One region of the Geobacillus sp. CCR genome, then DNA from elsewhere that is predicted to be linked to it. Evidence: riboswitches for the same ligand, from Rfam matches in the RefSeq annotation. Region 1 holds a riboswitch; each other region holds the start of a gene.

Region 1 (5,118 bases):
ATCATAGCCGTACTCTTTCTTTTGCGATTCCAAATACGGAATGTGTTGGAAATAGTTTGCGTCGATTTGCTTCTCAGCCAGCGCTTTGTTCGGCAAGATGTAATCTTGGAACGTAATGATCTCCAAGTCGATGCCTTTTTTCTTCAAAATCGGTTTCGCTTTTTCCAAAATTTCCGCATGCGGCACGTTCGACGCACCGACTTTCAACTTCACCAATTTGCCGTCTTTGCCGCCTTCCGCGCTGTCGTTATTGTTGCCGCCGCATGCCGCCAAAGCGAGCACGAGAATGGCGGCGAGCAACACACCCAACCATTTCTTCATCAGTTGTTTCCCCCTTTATCGTTTATCGATTTTCGAAGTGACAAAGTCACCGATCAGCTGAATGATAAATACAATGACCAACACCAATACGGTTGCGACAAATGTCACATCGTTATGGTTGCGCTGGAACCCTTCCAAATACGCCAAGTTCCCAAGCCCGCCGGCGCCGATGGCTCCAGCCATCGCTGTATAGCTGACGAGCGACACCGCCGTCACCGTAATGCCGGAGACAAGCGCCGGCAATGACTCCGGCAGCAGCACTTTCCAAATGATCGTCCACGTTGAGGCGCCCATCGCTTGGGCTGCTTCGATGACGCCTTTATCAATTTCGCGAAGAGCGATTTCGACCATGCGGGCGTAAAACGGCGCGGCCCCAATGACCAAAGCCGGCAGCGCCGCATTGGCGCCAAGCATCGTCCCGACGAGCCATGTTGTAAACGGAATGAGCAAAATGATCAAAATAATAAACGGAATAGAGCGGAAAATGTTCACAAACGCCGCAACCACGGTATTGACAAACCGGTTTTCCCATAGGTTGCCCTTCGCTGTCAAAAATAGAAGCAAGCCAAGAACGATTCCGAGGACGAAAGTGGCCGCCACCGCCACTCCCGTCATATACAGCGTCTCGACCGTCGCCGCCCACACCGTCTCCCATTGCACGTTCGGCAGGAGGTTAGCGAGCATCGTGAATCACCTCCACCGCCACCTGCTGGCGTTGAATATAGTCAAGCGCCCGGTCGATTTCATCCCTCGCCCCGTCGAGGTGCACAAACAGCACCCCATAGGCGCCTTGATGGGTTTGCGAAATTTTCCCTTGCAAAATGTTGACATCGACGGCAAATTGCCGCACGACCTGGCTGATGAGCGGCTTTCCGGCTGCCGCGCCGACGAACGTCAGCTGCGCGATCAGCCCGCTCGGGTATTGGCCAAACAAATGGGAAATCGCCTCTTCCGTCTCCTCGGGCTCGATCAGCTGCTTGACGAACCGTTTCGTAATCGGCTGCTGCGGGTTGCGGAACACATGCAACACTTCGCCTTGCTCGACGATTCGGCCGCTTTCCATCACCGCAACGCGGTCGCAAATTTTGCGGATGACGTGCATTTCATGGGTGATCAGCACAATCGTCAGCCCGAGACGCTTGTTGATGTCAACGAGCAAGTCCAAAATCGCATCGGTCGTCTGCGGGTCCAACGCCGATGTCGCCTCGTCGCACAGCAAGACTTTCGGGTTGTTGGCGAGCGCCCGGGCGATGCCGACCCGCTGCTTTTGCCCGCCGCTCAGCTGCGACGGGTAGGCATCCTCGCGCCCGGAAAGGCCGACAAGCTCGATCAATTCATCCACCCGCTTGTTCCGCTCCTCTTTCGGGACGCCGGCAATTTCAAGCGGAAAGGCAATGTTTTCCCTGACTGTGCGAGACCAAAGCAAGTTGAAATGCTGGAAAATCATCCCGATTTCTTGGCGCGCCTTGCGCAGCTCCCGCCCTTTCACGCGCGTCATATCGCGCCCGGCGACGACCACCCGGCCGCTCGTCGGCTTCTCGAGCCCATTGAGCAAGCGGATGAGCGTGCTTTTCCCAGCGCCGCTGTAGCCGATAATGCCGAAAATTTCCCCTTCGCGAATCTCAAGCGACACATTGTCGACTGCCGTGACCGAACCGTTGGCCGCTTGATAGATTTTCGTCACTTGTTCGAGTGTAATCATCGTTTCACCTTCCTCCCCAAGCGGCAGAGCGCAAAAAGAAAACCTTTCTGCCCGCAGAGAACAGAAAGGTATTGTGCACCATTCCGTCTCTTATCTCTCAAAGCAGGCCGCTTTGTGTGAATTGGCACCATTTCAGCACATGCGCTGACGGTTGCCGGGCTTCATTGGGCACATCCCTCCACCTCTCTTGATAAGAGCGCAACAATCGCCTATTCAATTGACTACGAATGTGATTGTATCATTGTCTGTCGAAGCGTGTCAACATCTTTTTTATCCGACGTCCCGATAAGGCTTGGCCAAATGGAGGAGCGATTCAAGAAGCAAAAGCTGGCGGAAGCTTCCTGACACGTGCACTTCACGCAACCGGACGAGCTGCTGCAGCTTCAGTTCGCCGTTCAGCAGGGACGCGAGCGCCTCTTTGGAACCGCGCACCGTCAATGTTTTCCGTTCATCGTTTTCCATCCCTCTAGCGGCTGATTCCTTGCCGATCAACAGCAAGGCGGTTTCGTCATCGCTTTCAAACCGAACATACAGCTGCTCATCCGGCAAAATCGGCACCAAATGGCGCAACACTTGCATCCGTTCCACGAACTGCCCAACTAATTCACGCATTTCCATGGATATCCCCTCCCCCATTTTTATTTTTTTCACTTCCACCTGAAGAGGAGAAATCCTTTACAAAAATCTCGACAACCCGTTGACGAACGAGCGCCGTTTTTGTCATTTCCCAAGAAATGTGTCAAACAGCGTCAAAAAAAGGCGAATCATCGGGACGGCAAGCAGGCTTGAATCACTTCGTACAAATACGGAACGGAATGAAAGGCATACCACTTGCCTGCGACCGTTCCGTCCCTAAAAAGAAGCAGGCAAGGAACGCTTTCAATTTTCCACGCAACGGCCTGCTCAGGGATATAGTTGATGTCCGTTTCGTAAAACGGCAGCGCCGGAAACAACTGCTCCACCACCGTGAGCATCCGCCGCGCCAGCTGGCACGTGCCGCACAGCGGGGTATACAAGTAAAGGGCCAGAAGCGGCTCGACTTCCACCACTCGCATGACATCGTTTCGGTCGATCGCTTTCACTCGCCTCTTCCCCTCATGAGCGATTCGATGCGGACGTCGAAACGAGCGCGCAACAGCACTTGCGCCAAGTGCCAAGGCGGAGCGGCCGCCACTTCGCGATACGCCCGGTCAATGTAAAGATGCTCCGCCTCTGGAAACATGCGGCGAAACTGCCGGCGCAATTTTTCTCCCGCCTCATCGGCATCGGCCAAGACGTATACATCGCATCCTTCCAGCTCATCGGCCAGCTCCTCAAGGCGCGCATCACTGATCGTGCCGTTTGTGCAGACGATGACGACTGGTTCGTTCAGCACCGCCGCCACTTTTTGCTTGTCTGATCGCCCTTCGACGATGATCACTTTTTCCACGCGTCGCATGTCCGACCCACCTAACTTCAAATGAGGATACTATTATTGTATGTCTTGCGCCGGCCAAATGTTGAAAATGAAAAGCAACGGCCATCCACCGTTGCCTTTCAACACCAGCCCGCTTCCCCGTCGCAATCGACATATTTTTGGTCCGGCTCAACGGTAGCGGTCACCTGTTTGTAAATTCTTCCGTTTTGTTCGGTATACCCCTTTTTCAACGGGACGGCCGCCGGAAGCGGAAGGCGCCCGATGAGCTCTCCTTCCTCGTACAACTCCAGCGAGCGGCCGTTCAGTTTGCCGATGATCCGGTCCGTGACATCTATGCGCGTCGTTTGCAGCGCCATCGCGAGCACCCCTTTTTTCAATCAAATTCCGGTATGTATAGAGTGCCCGAATCGAAGCGAAGATTGCAGGAACGTTTATCCTTCGTTGATCATCGCCTCGTATTGTTCCGCCGTCAACAAATTGTCGATTTCGCTCAAATCATTCGGTTTGACGACGATCATCCACGCTTTGTCATACGGCGATTCGTTCACGTACTCCGGATGGTCATTTAACGCCTCATTCACTTCAACGACCGTGCCGCTGATCGGCGCATACAATTCCGAGACCGTTTTCACCGATTCAACGCTGCCGAACGGCTCGTTCGCCGTAACCTCTGCGCCGACTTCCGGCAGCTCGACAAAGACGATGTCGCCAAGCTCTGATTGGGCGTAATCCGTAATGCCGATGCGCACGTTCTCTCCTTCCACGCGCACCCACTCATGCTCCTTTGTATAGCGAAGTTCTTTCGGCGTGTTCATCGTATCCCTCCATTGCGACAAAATGTATATTCCTTTTCATCATAACCGATTTTCCGCAAAAACTCACTGAATTCACCCGATTTTGCAAAAAATTTTTTATGTCCCCGCCGCGAAAAACGCCTCGTATTCTTGTTCGCGAAAGCCCACGACGACCCGCTCGCCGTCCGTCAAAATCGGCCGTTTGACCAACATCCCGTCCGAGGCGAGCCAATCGAGCATCTCGTCTTCCGATGCGCGGTCGAGCTTGTCCTTCAAGCCAAGCTCGCGGTATTTCATCCCGCTCGTGTTGAAAAATTTTTTGAGCGGCAGCCCGCTTTGACGGTGCAAACGGGCGAGCTGCTCTTTCGTCAGCGGCTCGTCGACCAAATGCACCGTTTGCACCTCAATGCCGTGTTCATCCAACCATTTTTTCGCCTTCCGGCACGTTCCGCATTTTGGATACCAATAGAGCGTGAGCGCCATCTTCACTCCTCCCTTTCATTTCCGCTGTGTGGCAAACAAATAAGAAGCACCAGGCAAACGCCTGGCACTTCCCATTATCACACAATATACCGTTCGGCTTCAATGAGCGCGGCGGCCGCTTCGCGTTTTTTCGCGATCACGTTGATCGGCGTATGGCGCGTCAGCCGTCGGAGAGCGGCGAGCATCATCCGCAGCGTGTCTCCTTGTTCGACGGCGACGAGCGTTTCTTTCGCATGGGCTTCAATTTCATTGAACGCCTCTTGGCAGAAAATTTGCGTGTACAGCAATTTTTGTTTGTTTTTCTCCTCACCGCTCGCCTGAATCGCTTTTTCCGTGCGCAAAAGCGCTGATTCCATCGCATAAATGTTCGAGACGATGTCGGCGATGTTGACGAGCACTTC
Region 2 (5,118 bases), on a different contig from region 1:
CGCGCGCGGGCAAGCGCGATCCCCGACCAATAGTCCGGATAGCCCGGGTCCGGGACAAGCACCACATCGCCCGGGTTGACGAGGCAAAGCGGCAGCTCGACAAGCCCGGCTTTGCCGCCGAACAAGATGGCGACCTCGCGGGCCGGGTCGATCGTCACCCCGTACTCGCGCGCGTAAAACGCCGCTACGGCTTCTTTCAAAAACGAGTAGCCTTGAAACGGCGAATATTTATGGTATTTTGGGTTCGCGGCTGCCTTCTGCATCGCTTCGACAATGTGCGCCGGCGTCGGCTGATCCGGATTGCCCTGCCCTAAGTTGATCACATCATAACCCGCCTTGATCTTCGCACCGACTTTCGCCACGAGCGAGGCGAAAAACTGCTTCGGCAGCTGTTCAAGCAGTTCGGAAAAGGGAAATTCGATCGTCATCGTCCACACCTTCTCAAAAATTCTTGAAATTCTAGTGCAACATCATATATCGTTAAAAGCAAAATGTAAAGAAAAATTTTTTTCCGAGGTGAACGCTCATGACGATCCGCATCGCCTGCCTGCAGCTTGACATTGCATTTGGCGATCCAGCAAAAAACGAACAGCAAGCCGAACAGGCCGTGGAATCCGCTGCCAAAGACGGCGCTGACATCATCGTGCTGCCAGAGTTATGGACGACCGGCTACGATTTGACGCGCCTGGATGAAATTGCCGACGAAGGCGCCGAACGGGCGAAGGCGCTCGCTTCCCGATTGGCGCAAACGTACGGCGTCCATTTCGTCGCTGGTTCGGTCGCCAAAAAAACAGCCGCCGGCGTGACAAACACGATGATCGTGGCCGACCGCCATGGCCAAATCGTCGGCGAATACAGCAAACTCCATCTGTTCCAATTAATGGATGAACATTTGTATTTGCAGCCGGGAAGCAGCTTAGGCTTGTTTTCGCTCGACGGGCTTGCATGCGCCGGGGTCATTTGCTATGACATCCGCTTTCCGGAGTGGATTCGCGCCCATGCTTTGGCTGGGGCGGAAGTGCTGTTTGTCGTCGCCGAATGGCCGCTTCCCCGCCTGCACCATTGGCGGACGCTCTTGATGGCGCGGGCGATTGAAAACCAATGCTACGTCGTCGCCTGCAACCGGGCTGGCCGCGACCCGAACAACGTCTTTGCCGGCCATTCGCTCGTCATCGACCCATGGGGCGAAGTGATCGCCGAGGCGGACGAGAAGCCGGGCATTCTCTCGGCCGACATCGATCCCGCACTCGTTGCGGACGTCCGCGCGCGCATCCCGGTGTTTGCCGACCGCCGGCCGCACGACTACGAAGCGGCAAAAAATTTTTTCAAAACGTATTGACAATCGATTGATCGACCATGTATCATTCGAATCAAACAACCAAACGATTGACAACATCGTGAAAATTGCAAAAACTGAATACGAGAAATCGGTACTCTTATCAAGAGTTGGCTGAGGGAATTGGCCCAATGAAGCCCAGCAACCGACCGTAATACTATCGTGAGATAGGGCGCACGCCAAGGGCGGCGCCGGAAGCGTCATGCTTCCGCAGGGCACGGTGCTAAGTCCAACAGAAAGACCGATGTCTTTCTGAAAGATAAGAGGCGCGAAGAACGAATGAATCTTCAAGCCTCTTTCCGTATGCGAAAGAGGCTTTTTCATTTGCCGGAAACGCCGAGATTTCAGCGCCGCGTCAGAACCGGCATTTGAAAACGAGCGAAATGAAAAAAGGGGGAACAAGGAAATGACCACTGTTCAAACATCGGTTTACGAACCGCTGACCGAACCGAAGGCGGTATCTCTCGCTGTCCGCCTCGGCCTATTCCGCGACGGAGCGCCGCTTGCCTGCCGCGAGATCGGCGACGGGAACTTGAACCTTGTTTTTCATATCGTCGATCAAGAAACGAAACAAGGCGTCATCATCAAACAAGCGTTGCCGTACGCCAAAGTGGTCGGCGAAAGCTGGCCGCTCACGTTAAAGCGCGCTGTCATTGAAAGCAACGCGCTGCGCACGTTTGCGAGCTACGTGCCGCAATACGTGCCGAAAGTCTACTATTCTGACGAATCGCTCGCCATTACGGTGATGGAAGACTTATCCCGTTTGCAAATCGCCCGCAAAGGGCTGATCGAAGGGAAAACGTATCCGCTTTTGTCCCAGCATATCGGCGAGTTTGTTGCCAAAACGGCGTTTTATACGTCTGACTTCGGCATGAACCAGCAAGAGAAAAAGAAATTGGCGCAAAGCTTCGTCAATCCGGAACTGTGCAAAATTACCGAAGACCTCGTCTTCACCGACCCGTTTTTTGACCATGAAACGAACAACTTTGAAGACGAATTGCGCCCAGACGTTGAAGCTCTTTGGCGCGATGACCGCCTCCACCTGGAAGCAGCAAAGCTGAAGCGCAAGTTTTTAACCGAAGCCGATGTGCTCTTGCATGGCGATTTGCATACCGGCAGCATTTTCGTAAGCGCCGACGAAACGAAAGTGATCGACCCAGAATTCGCCTTTTACGGTCCGATCGGGTTTGACCTTGGCCAATTTTTCGCCAATTTGCTGTTAAATGCGTTGTCCCGCTCTGAATTAGAGCGCCAACCGCTCTTTGACCACATCGACCGGACATGGGACGTCTTTGCGTCCGTGTTCTCAAACCTTTGGCGCACCGAGAGCGTGGAAACGTACGCCGCGACGCCGGGCTTGCTCGAGGACGTGCTCCGGCACGCGTTCATCGACGCCGTCGGCTTTGCCGGCTGCGAAGTCATCCGCCGGACGATCGGCCTCGCCCATGTGGCGGACCTTGACGGCATCGAGCACAAAGATGAACGGCTTGTTGCCAAACGGCATGCCCTCCGTCTCGGCCGCCGCTTGATCATTGAGCGCCGCGTGTTCACCGGAACGGAAGACTTCCGCCGCCTGTTTGCCGAAACGGAACAATAATGCCATACAATCGTCCGGGTCTCGACGCAAGCTGCGCGGCGCTGACCCGGACAAACCAAAAAAAAAGAGAAAGGAAGATGGCGATGAGCACCTTTGCCATCCCACGCTCCGTTGAATGGCGCGAGACGCATGTGACGATTTTAAACCAGCAAAAGCTTCCATCCATCATCGAATATATCGACTTGCACACTCTGGAAGACGTCTATGAGGCGATTGCCACGCTGAAAGTGCGCGGCGCGCCGGCGATCGGCATCACCGCCGCCTATGGCCTGGCGCTTGCCGCTTTACGCTACGACACCGAATCGCTCGATGAATTCCGCCGTCGCTTGAAACGAGATCGTGACTACCTAGCCAGTGCCCGGCCGACTGCCGTCAACTTGTTTTGGGCGCTCGATCGGCTCGTCACCGCTGCGGCCGACGCCCTTTCCGTCAACGAGGCCAAAACGACGCTCGTCCACGAAGCGATTCGCATTCAAGTAGAAGACGAGGATGTGTGCCGCCGCATTGGCGAGCATGCCTTGTCGCTCTTCAGGCCCGGCGAGCGGGTGATGACGATTTGCAACGCCGGCTCGATCGCCACCGCCCGCTACGGAACGGCGCTCGCCCCGTTTTATTTGGCGAAAGAAAAAGGAATTGAACTATCCGTTTACGCTCTCGAGACGCGGCCGGTGTTGCAAGGGGCGCGCCTGACCGCTTGGGAACTGATGCAAGCGGGCGTTGATGTGACGCTCATCACCGACAACATGGCAGCGCAAGCGATCAAGGCGAAAGGCATTGGCGCCATCATCGTCGGCGCCGACCGGATCGCGCAAAACGGCGATACGGCGAACAAAATCGGCACGTTCGGCCTGGCCTTGCTCGCGAAGTCGTTTGACATTCCGTTTTACGTCGCTGCGCCGTTGTCCACGATCGATTTGACGACGAAAACAGGTGCGGACATCCCGATCGAAGAGCGCCATCCGGATGAAGTGACCCACATCGCCGGCGTGCGCATCGCCCCGGAAGGCGTCAACGTATACAATCCGGCGTTTGACGTAACGCCAAACGAACTCATTACCGCGATCATTACCGAAAAAGGCATCATTCGCGGCAATTACAACGCAACGCTGCCATCATTATTCACAAAGGAGGAGCAGCATGAAACGATTTAAGGCCTTATCGTTCCTTTCTCTTCTTTTCTTTGCCGTGTTCTCCGTCTTGGCCGGCTGCACGAACGAGCAAGACGCCGTGAGCTCTAAGCCGGCCAACGAAACGAAGCAAACGGCCATCCAAGGCGACACCGTCTCATCCAACAGCCAAACCGCATCGAGCAGCGAACAGGCGGCCATCCCGGAGAAGCTGAAAAAACCGGTGAAGATCGCCGCCATTATGCAACTGTCCATCGGCACGTTCTCATCGCAATACATCGCCGGCGTCAAAGAACAAGTGCAAAAATTCGGCGGCGAGGTGCAAATTTACAACGCCGACAACGATTTAACCAAAATGGCATCGTACGTTGAGACGGCCATTACACAAAATGTGGACGCCATTTTGCTTGACCACGGCCGCGCCGATGCGCTCGAAGGCCCGGTGAAAAAAGCCGTCGCCAAAGGCATTCCAGTTGTGGCGTTTGACAACGATTTGAACATTCCCGGCGTCACCGTCATCGACCAAGACGACTACAGCCTCGCCTGGAAAACATTAAAAACGCTCGCAGAAGACTTAAACGGGGAAGGCAACATCGTCACGATTTGGGTCGGCGGCTTTACCCCGATGGAACGCCGCCATGTCATTTATGACGCGTTCAAAAAACGCTATCCGAACATTAAAGAAATTGCCAAGTTTGGCACGGCGAGCGCCAACACAGCTTTGGACACACAAACGCAAATGGAAGCGATTTTGAAAAAATACCCGAACAAAGGCGACATTGACGCTGTCTTCGCAACTTGGGACGAGTTCGCCAAAGGGGCGACGCGCGCCATCGAGCAAGCTGGGCGCACGGAAATTAAAGTGTATGGCATCGATTTGAGCGATGAAGACTTGCAAATGATCCAAAAACCAAACAGCCCATGGGTGGCGACAACGGCGACCGACCCAGCCGAAGTCGGCCGCGTCCAAGTGCGGTTCGCGTATCAAAAAATCGCTGGAGAAAAAACGCCGAACATTTACTCGCTTGAGCCGCATTTAGTGAAACGGTCCGATCTTC
Region 3 (5,118 bases), on a different contig from region 1:
GGGCGATTTCCGCCGCTTCTTCGTATTTCCCTTCGGCGATGAGGCGCTTGAATTTGCGCGAGCCGATCACGTTTGTCCGCTCGCCGACAAAGAGCGGACGCATCGTTTCATCATAGATGAGCGCCTCGATGCCGGAAACGGCGTGGACATCAAACGAAGACGGAATCGCCCGCGGCGGGAGATCACGCACCGCTTCGGCAATGGCGCGGATATGATCCGGCGTCGTGCCGCAACACCCGCCGACGATGTTGATCCATCCCTTTTCGGCAAAGCGGCGGATTTTCTCTGCCAACATCTCCGGCGTTTCATGATAGCGGCCTTCCTCATCCGGCAGCCCGGCGTTCGGGTAGCAGCTGACCGCCGTATCCGCGAGCGAGGCGAGCGTGCGCAAATGGTCGGTCATAAACTCCGGACCGGTTGCGCAGTTTAAGCCGACGGCGATCGGCTTCATATGGCGCACCGAGATGAAAAACGCATCGATCGCCTGCCCGGCGAGCGTCGTGCCCATCGGTTCGATCGTGCCGGAAATCATGAGCGGCACGCGGCGGCTGACCGCTTCAAACGCCTTCGAAATGCCGAGAAAACCGGCTTTGACATTCAGCGTATCTTGGCACGTCTCGAGTAGGAGAAGGTCGACGCCTCCTAAGAGCAGTCCGCGCGCTTGTTCTTCGTAGGCGGCGACGAGTTCTTCAAACGTTGCGCCGCCTGTCACCGACAACGTTTTCGTCGTCGGCCCCATCGAACCAGCGACAAAGCGCGGCCAGTCCGGGGTGGAGAACGACTCAGCCGTTTGTTTGGCGAGTTTGGCCGCTTCGATGTTCAGCTCAAGCGCCAAATGACCGAGGCCATATTCGTCAAGCACGATGCGTGTCGCTCCGAACGTGTTCGTTTCAATGATATCAGCACCGGCTTCTAGGTACGCTTCATGAATGCGGCGGATGACATGCGGGGCGGTGAGGGTCAAATATTCGTTGCACCCTTCATACCCCTCGCCGCCAAAGTCGGCGGCCGATAGGTTGGCGCTTTGGATCATCGTCCCCATCGCGCCGTCAATGACGAGAATTTTTCGCTGCAGCTGCTGTTCTAAGGTGATGTTAGCCATGAACAACCTTCCTTTCTTTGGCGGCCGCTTCTTTTTCATGGATGTAGCGGACGAGCTCGACCGTCATGTCATAGCGCAAAAACGGCGTGATCAAATAAATGCCGTTAAACAAATCAAACGCCGCGTCAATGAGCGATTTGGCGATGGCAATTCCTTCGCGCGCCGCTTCTACTGGGTCGCTGCCGCAGGCGGCCATGCGGGCGCGAATCTCGTCCGACAGGGTGATCCCCGGCACTTCATGGTGCAAAAACTCGGCGTTGCGCACGCTTACCAGCGGCATAATGCCGATGTAGATCGGCGTGGCGAGATGTTTCGTTGTTTCGTATATTTGCACGATTTTTTCTTCCGAGTAAACCGGCTGGGTCAAGAAATAGTGGGCGCCGCATTGAATTTTTTTCTCCATTCGCTCGACCGCTTTATCCAAATGGCGGACGTTCGGATTGAAGGCCGCACCGATCGAGAAGTTCGTTTTTTGCCCGAGCGGTTTGCCCGAGTACGATAATCCCTCGTTGAATTGGCTGATTAGGCGGATGAGATCGAATGACGACACATCATACACGGACGTCGCTCCCGGGAAATCGCCGATTTTCGACGGGTCGCCGGTAATAGCGAGCACGTCGGTGATGCCGAGCGTATGCAACCCCATCAAATGCGACTGCAGGCCGATCAAGTTGCGGTCGCGGCACGTAATATGCACGAGCGGGCGGACGCCGAGCCGCTCTTTCACGATCGTGGCGACGGCGGCGTTGCTGATGCGCGGCGTAGCAAGCGAGTTGTCGGCCAACGTCAGCGCGTCGATGCCAGCGTCATGGAGCGCTTTCGCCCCAGCAAGAAACTTGTCAATCCCCAATTTTTTCGGCGGATCCAGCTCCACAATGACCGAGCGGCGCGTGCGGGCGAGCTCGGGAAGGGGAGATGGGGCGGGCCGATCCGCTTGCACTGATACAGATGCCGCGCGCCGTTTCACCGTTTTTTCCGTCACCGGCGTCCGGTCGGCGAGCGCCTTTGCCATTGCCTCAATATGTTTCGGCGTCGTGCCGCAGCACCCGCCGATCAAGCGCACCCCTTGATCGCGGAACGCTTTGGCTGTTTCCTCGAAATATTCAGCGTTCGTCTCATAGACAAGCCGGCCATCGCGGTAATCCGGGAGGCTGGCGTTCGGATACGCCGACAAAAACGCCTGCTTCGGCAGCGGCACTTCCTCGAGCGACCGAAGCATATGATATGGACCGAGACGACAGTTCAGTCCGACGACATCGGCCCCGAGCGCCTCTAGGCGAGCAAGGGCGTCCGCGAGCGGCGTGCCATCTTGCAAGACGCCGACTTCATGGAGCGACACATGGGCGATGATCGGCAAATCCGTTTCTTTGCGGGCGATGGCAAGCACCGTCTCCAACTCTTCCAAATCGTAATACGTCTCGAGCAGCACGCCATCAACCCCTTCAGCCAGCAGGACAAACAGCTGCTCGCGAAACGTCCGTTTCACTTCTTCGAGCGTGACGACGCTTTTGTTTAACGTGCGCAGCCCCCCGATCGTCCCGAGCACGTACGCCCGCCCGTTCGCCGCTTGCCTGGCGAGCCGCACCGCCGCGCGGTTGATGGCCGGCACCTCATCTTCAAGGCCGTAGCGGGCGAGTTTCACATAGTTGGCGCCGTATGTATTCGTCTGAATGACGTCGGCGCCCGCGGCGATATACGCTTCATGAATATGGACGATTTCATCTGGATTGGATAGATTCAATTCTTCAAAACAACGGTCAATGCCGTGCGAATATAAAAGCGTTCCCATCGCCCCGTCGGCGATGAGAATGCGCTCTTTCAACTCATCCAGCAATCCCACGTTCGATTCCCCCGTTTCTCCGTAGTAAAAGAAAAAAGCCTTCTATAAGAAGAAGACTTTTCATTCGCTTCTTCTTATCTTCCAGGCTTCCGCCTGTCTGGATTTAGCACCTTGGCCGCGGGCCAGGTTGCTGAGGGTTCACCGGGCCAGTCCCTCCCCCTCTCTTGATAAGAATGCCGGTATGCAATTGTGCGGTGACGTTTTGATGATTACTATATAATTTAATGTATTTTTCGAAATTATTCAATACGGTGAAGCGAGGAAATTTCAAAAAGAATTTCTTGGATCAACGCTTACCTTGTACCAAGCTCTTAAAAGCATCTCTGTTTCATTTCAATAGCATGAAATATGTCGAAATATGTAAAAAAAAGACAAAATTGTCGAACGATTTCTCTTTTTTTTTTTTAGAGTCAAGGTGTATGATTAAAATGGATGATATTAACAAGGAATTTACTAGAAACCGCATCGCAGACAGGAGTGAAGTGGGTGAAACAATGGTCGTGGCCGTATTTTATTCTGATTAGCCTGCCGCTTGTTGTGTTGATTGGAGTTGCTTTTCGCCTAAAAGCGGCCAGCATGCCCATCAAAATAGGATTTATTGTATTGGTGCTGCTTTACGGCGGGGTTTATTCTCGTTTAGTGCGAAGGATGAGATAGACACAGAATGTTTTTGAAAAAAGTTTTGATCGATTATCATTTACTGGAAGGAGGTGATAGGTTATGAGTTTGCTGGCGCTTGTTGCCGGGACGCTCGGCGTGTCACAGTCAATCGCGACGACGGTTGTTTCGATTGTGTTGACCGGCTCCACTCTCATTTCTATTATTCTTGGGATCACCGCTATTTTGTCAGGTGGAGTCGACGCCATTTTGGAAATTGGGTGGTCAGCTTTTGTCGCGACGGTGAAAAAAATAGTGGCGGAACGAGGAAAAGCGGCAGCGATTGCATGGTAAAAGGCAAAACGGCAGGGGAAAAACTCCCTGCCGTTCCTAATGAGTAAATCAATGTGGGGGAAGAGAAGTGAAACTCGTATGGCTGTTATATCAACAACGACAACGAAGTAGTTTGGCCCCATTGCAGAAAAAATCGCCTTTTTCTCCGAAGATGACCATGTTCTTGGTGGAAGCGGCGAAATGGCTTGTTTCGGGGATATTGGTTGTGATCATTTGCACTCGATCATTTATCATGTTTCGTCCTTCTGCGATTATGGCGTTTCTCTTTTTTATGTCTGTCAGTCCTTTAATAGGAGTTTTGCTTGAGTCCAAAGAGGCATTGCAACGTCAATACCATTATCATTATGTGCGTCTGTCTGGGGTGCGGGATGACGAGGTATGGCGGCGATTGCTCAAAATCCACTATGCTGTGTCGCTTTTGCGGCTATTGCCGATTTGGTTGCCTCCTTCAATTGGGTTGATGGTGATGTTCGGGATCACAGGCGCATCATTAGTATGGTTTGGACATACGATGTTGTTGCTTCTTTATGTGACATCGCATATAGTGCGTGGCTCAACTTTTAGAGCGATGGGCGCATTTTCTGCCTTTTTCTTTCGAATGGCATCATTCGCGATTGGTTATGTCGTGCTTGCGGCGATTGTGCCGTTGCTGCAATTGTCCCGCCAAGCGGTTCGAATGTATGGGTTGTCGCTCTCTTATCTTGTGTATATGGATGGTTATGTTGCTCATTGGCAACAGCTGTTTTATGAATGCATGACAAGTTGGGGGGAAGGGTGGTCATTTTCAAGTACAGCTTTATCATTCATCGGTGCTGGATTCGCTCTGTTGGCTTTGATTTGTTTTTCTTTCACTCGTGCGTCTCATTCTGACAAGGCAGCGTACATGCTATATTCATGGCATCAACGTGTCATAGAGTCGTTAAAAATTCGCAGCACGAATAATGCAATTTTATATAAAGATCTTTGTCTGTTAACACGCCAAGCCCGTGAGTTGACGAAACCGCCTTGGTCGCTATTTTTGCCGGGGGAATGGTTTCTGGTTGCGGGAGCGAATTTGGCGCTGTTGCCGATCGTTCATAATGGGTTGATCATTTTGTTTTTGTTTATGTTTGAAATGTATATGGTCATGACAGGCACGTTGCGAGCCATTACCGACGTCTTTCGCGACATTTTTCAGTTTGAAAGCGAGATGGAGCGTCTCACTGTGTTTCGTCTTCTTTCTCCA

What was found. A riboswitch is a leader RNA that binds a small molecule or an ion and turns the genes downstream of it on or off. The one in region 1 is predicted to bind S-adenosylmethionine.
Positions count from the first base shown of each region.
Region 2: another riboswitch for S-adenosylmethionine. It lies ahead of mtnK (S-methyl-5-thioribose kinase); the one in region 1 lies ahead of ACVBDQ_RS09280 (methionine ABC transporter ATP-binding protein).
Region 3: another riboswitch for S-adenosylmethionine. It lies ahead of ACVBDQ_RS09955 (bifunctional homocysteine S-methyltransferase/methylenetetrahydrofolate reductase); the one in region 1 lies ahead of ACVBDQ_RS09280 (methionine ABC transporter ATP-binding protein).

Region 1 is NZ_JBREBQ010000014.1:71,034-76,151, forward strand. Features, by position in the region: gene ACVBDQ_RS09270 (MetQ/NlpA family ABC transporter substrate-binding protein) at 1-321, opposite strand, end outside; gene ACVBDQ_RS09275 (methionine ABC transporter permease) at 337-1,005, opposite strand; gene ACVBDQ_RS09280 (methionine ABC transporter ATP-binding protein) at 995-2,023, opposite strand; SAM riboswitch class I at 2,111-2,220, opposite strand; gene ACVBDQ_RS09285 (hypothetical protein) at 2,294-2,641, opposite strand; gene ACVBDQ_RS09290 (thioredoxin family protein) at 2,788-3,105, opposite strand; gene ACVBDQ_RS09295 (toprim domain-containing protein) at 3,102-3,461, opposite strand; gene ACVBDQ_RS09300 (YusG family protein) at 3,560-3,796, opposite strand; gene gcvH (glycine cleavage system protein GcvH) at 3,872-4,255, opposite strand; gene ACVBDQ_RS09310 (arsenate reductase family protein) at 4,352-4,717, opposite strand; gene ACVBDQ_RS09315 (acyl-CoA dehydrogenase family protein) at 4,795-5,118, opposite strand, start outside.
Region 2 is NZ_JBREBQ010000052.1:7,363-12,480, forward strand. Features, by position in the region: gene ACVBDQ_RS16575 (pyridoxal phosphate-dependent aminotransferase) at 1-428, opposite strand, end outside; gene ACVBDQ_RS16580 (carbon-nitrogen family hydrolase) at 527-1,339, shown strand; SAM riboswitch class I at 1,434-1,602, shown strand; gene mtnK (S-methyl-5-thioribose kinase) at 1,743-2,933, shown strand; gene mtnA (S-methyl-5-thioribose-1-phosphate isomerase) at 3,017-4,084, shown strand; gene ACVBDQ_RS16595 (sugar ABC transporter substrate-binding protein) at 4,071-5,118, shown strand, end outside.
Region 3 is NZ_JBREBQ010000016.1:33,412-38,529, forward strand. Features, by position in the region: gene metH (methionine synthase) at 1-1,102, opposite strand, end outside; gene ACVBDQ_RS09955 (bifunctional homocysteine S-methyltransferase/methylenetetrahydrofolate reductase) at 1,095-2,942, opposite strand; SAM riboswitch class I at 3,014-3,116, opposite strand; gene ACVBDQ_RS09960 (hypothetical protein) at 3,429-3,599, shown strand; gene ACVBDQ_RS09965 (uberolysin/carnocyclin family circular bacteriocin) at 3,663-3,893, shown strand; gene ACVBDQ_RS09970 (hypothetical protein) at 4,192-5,118, shown strand, end outside.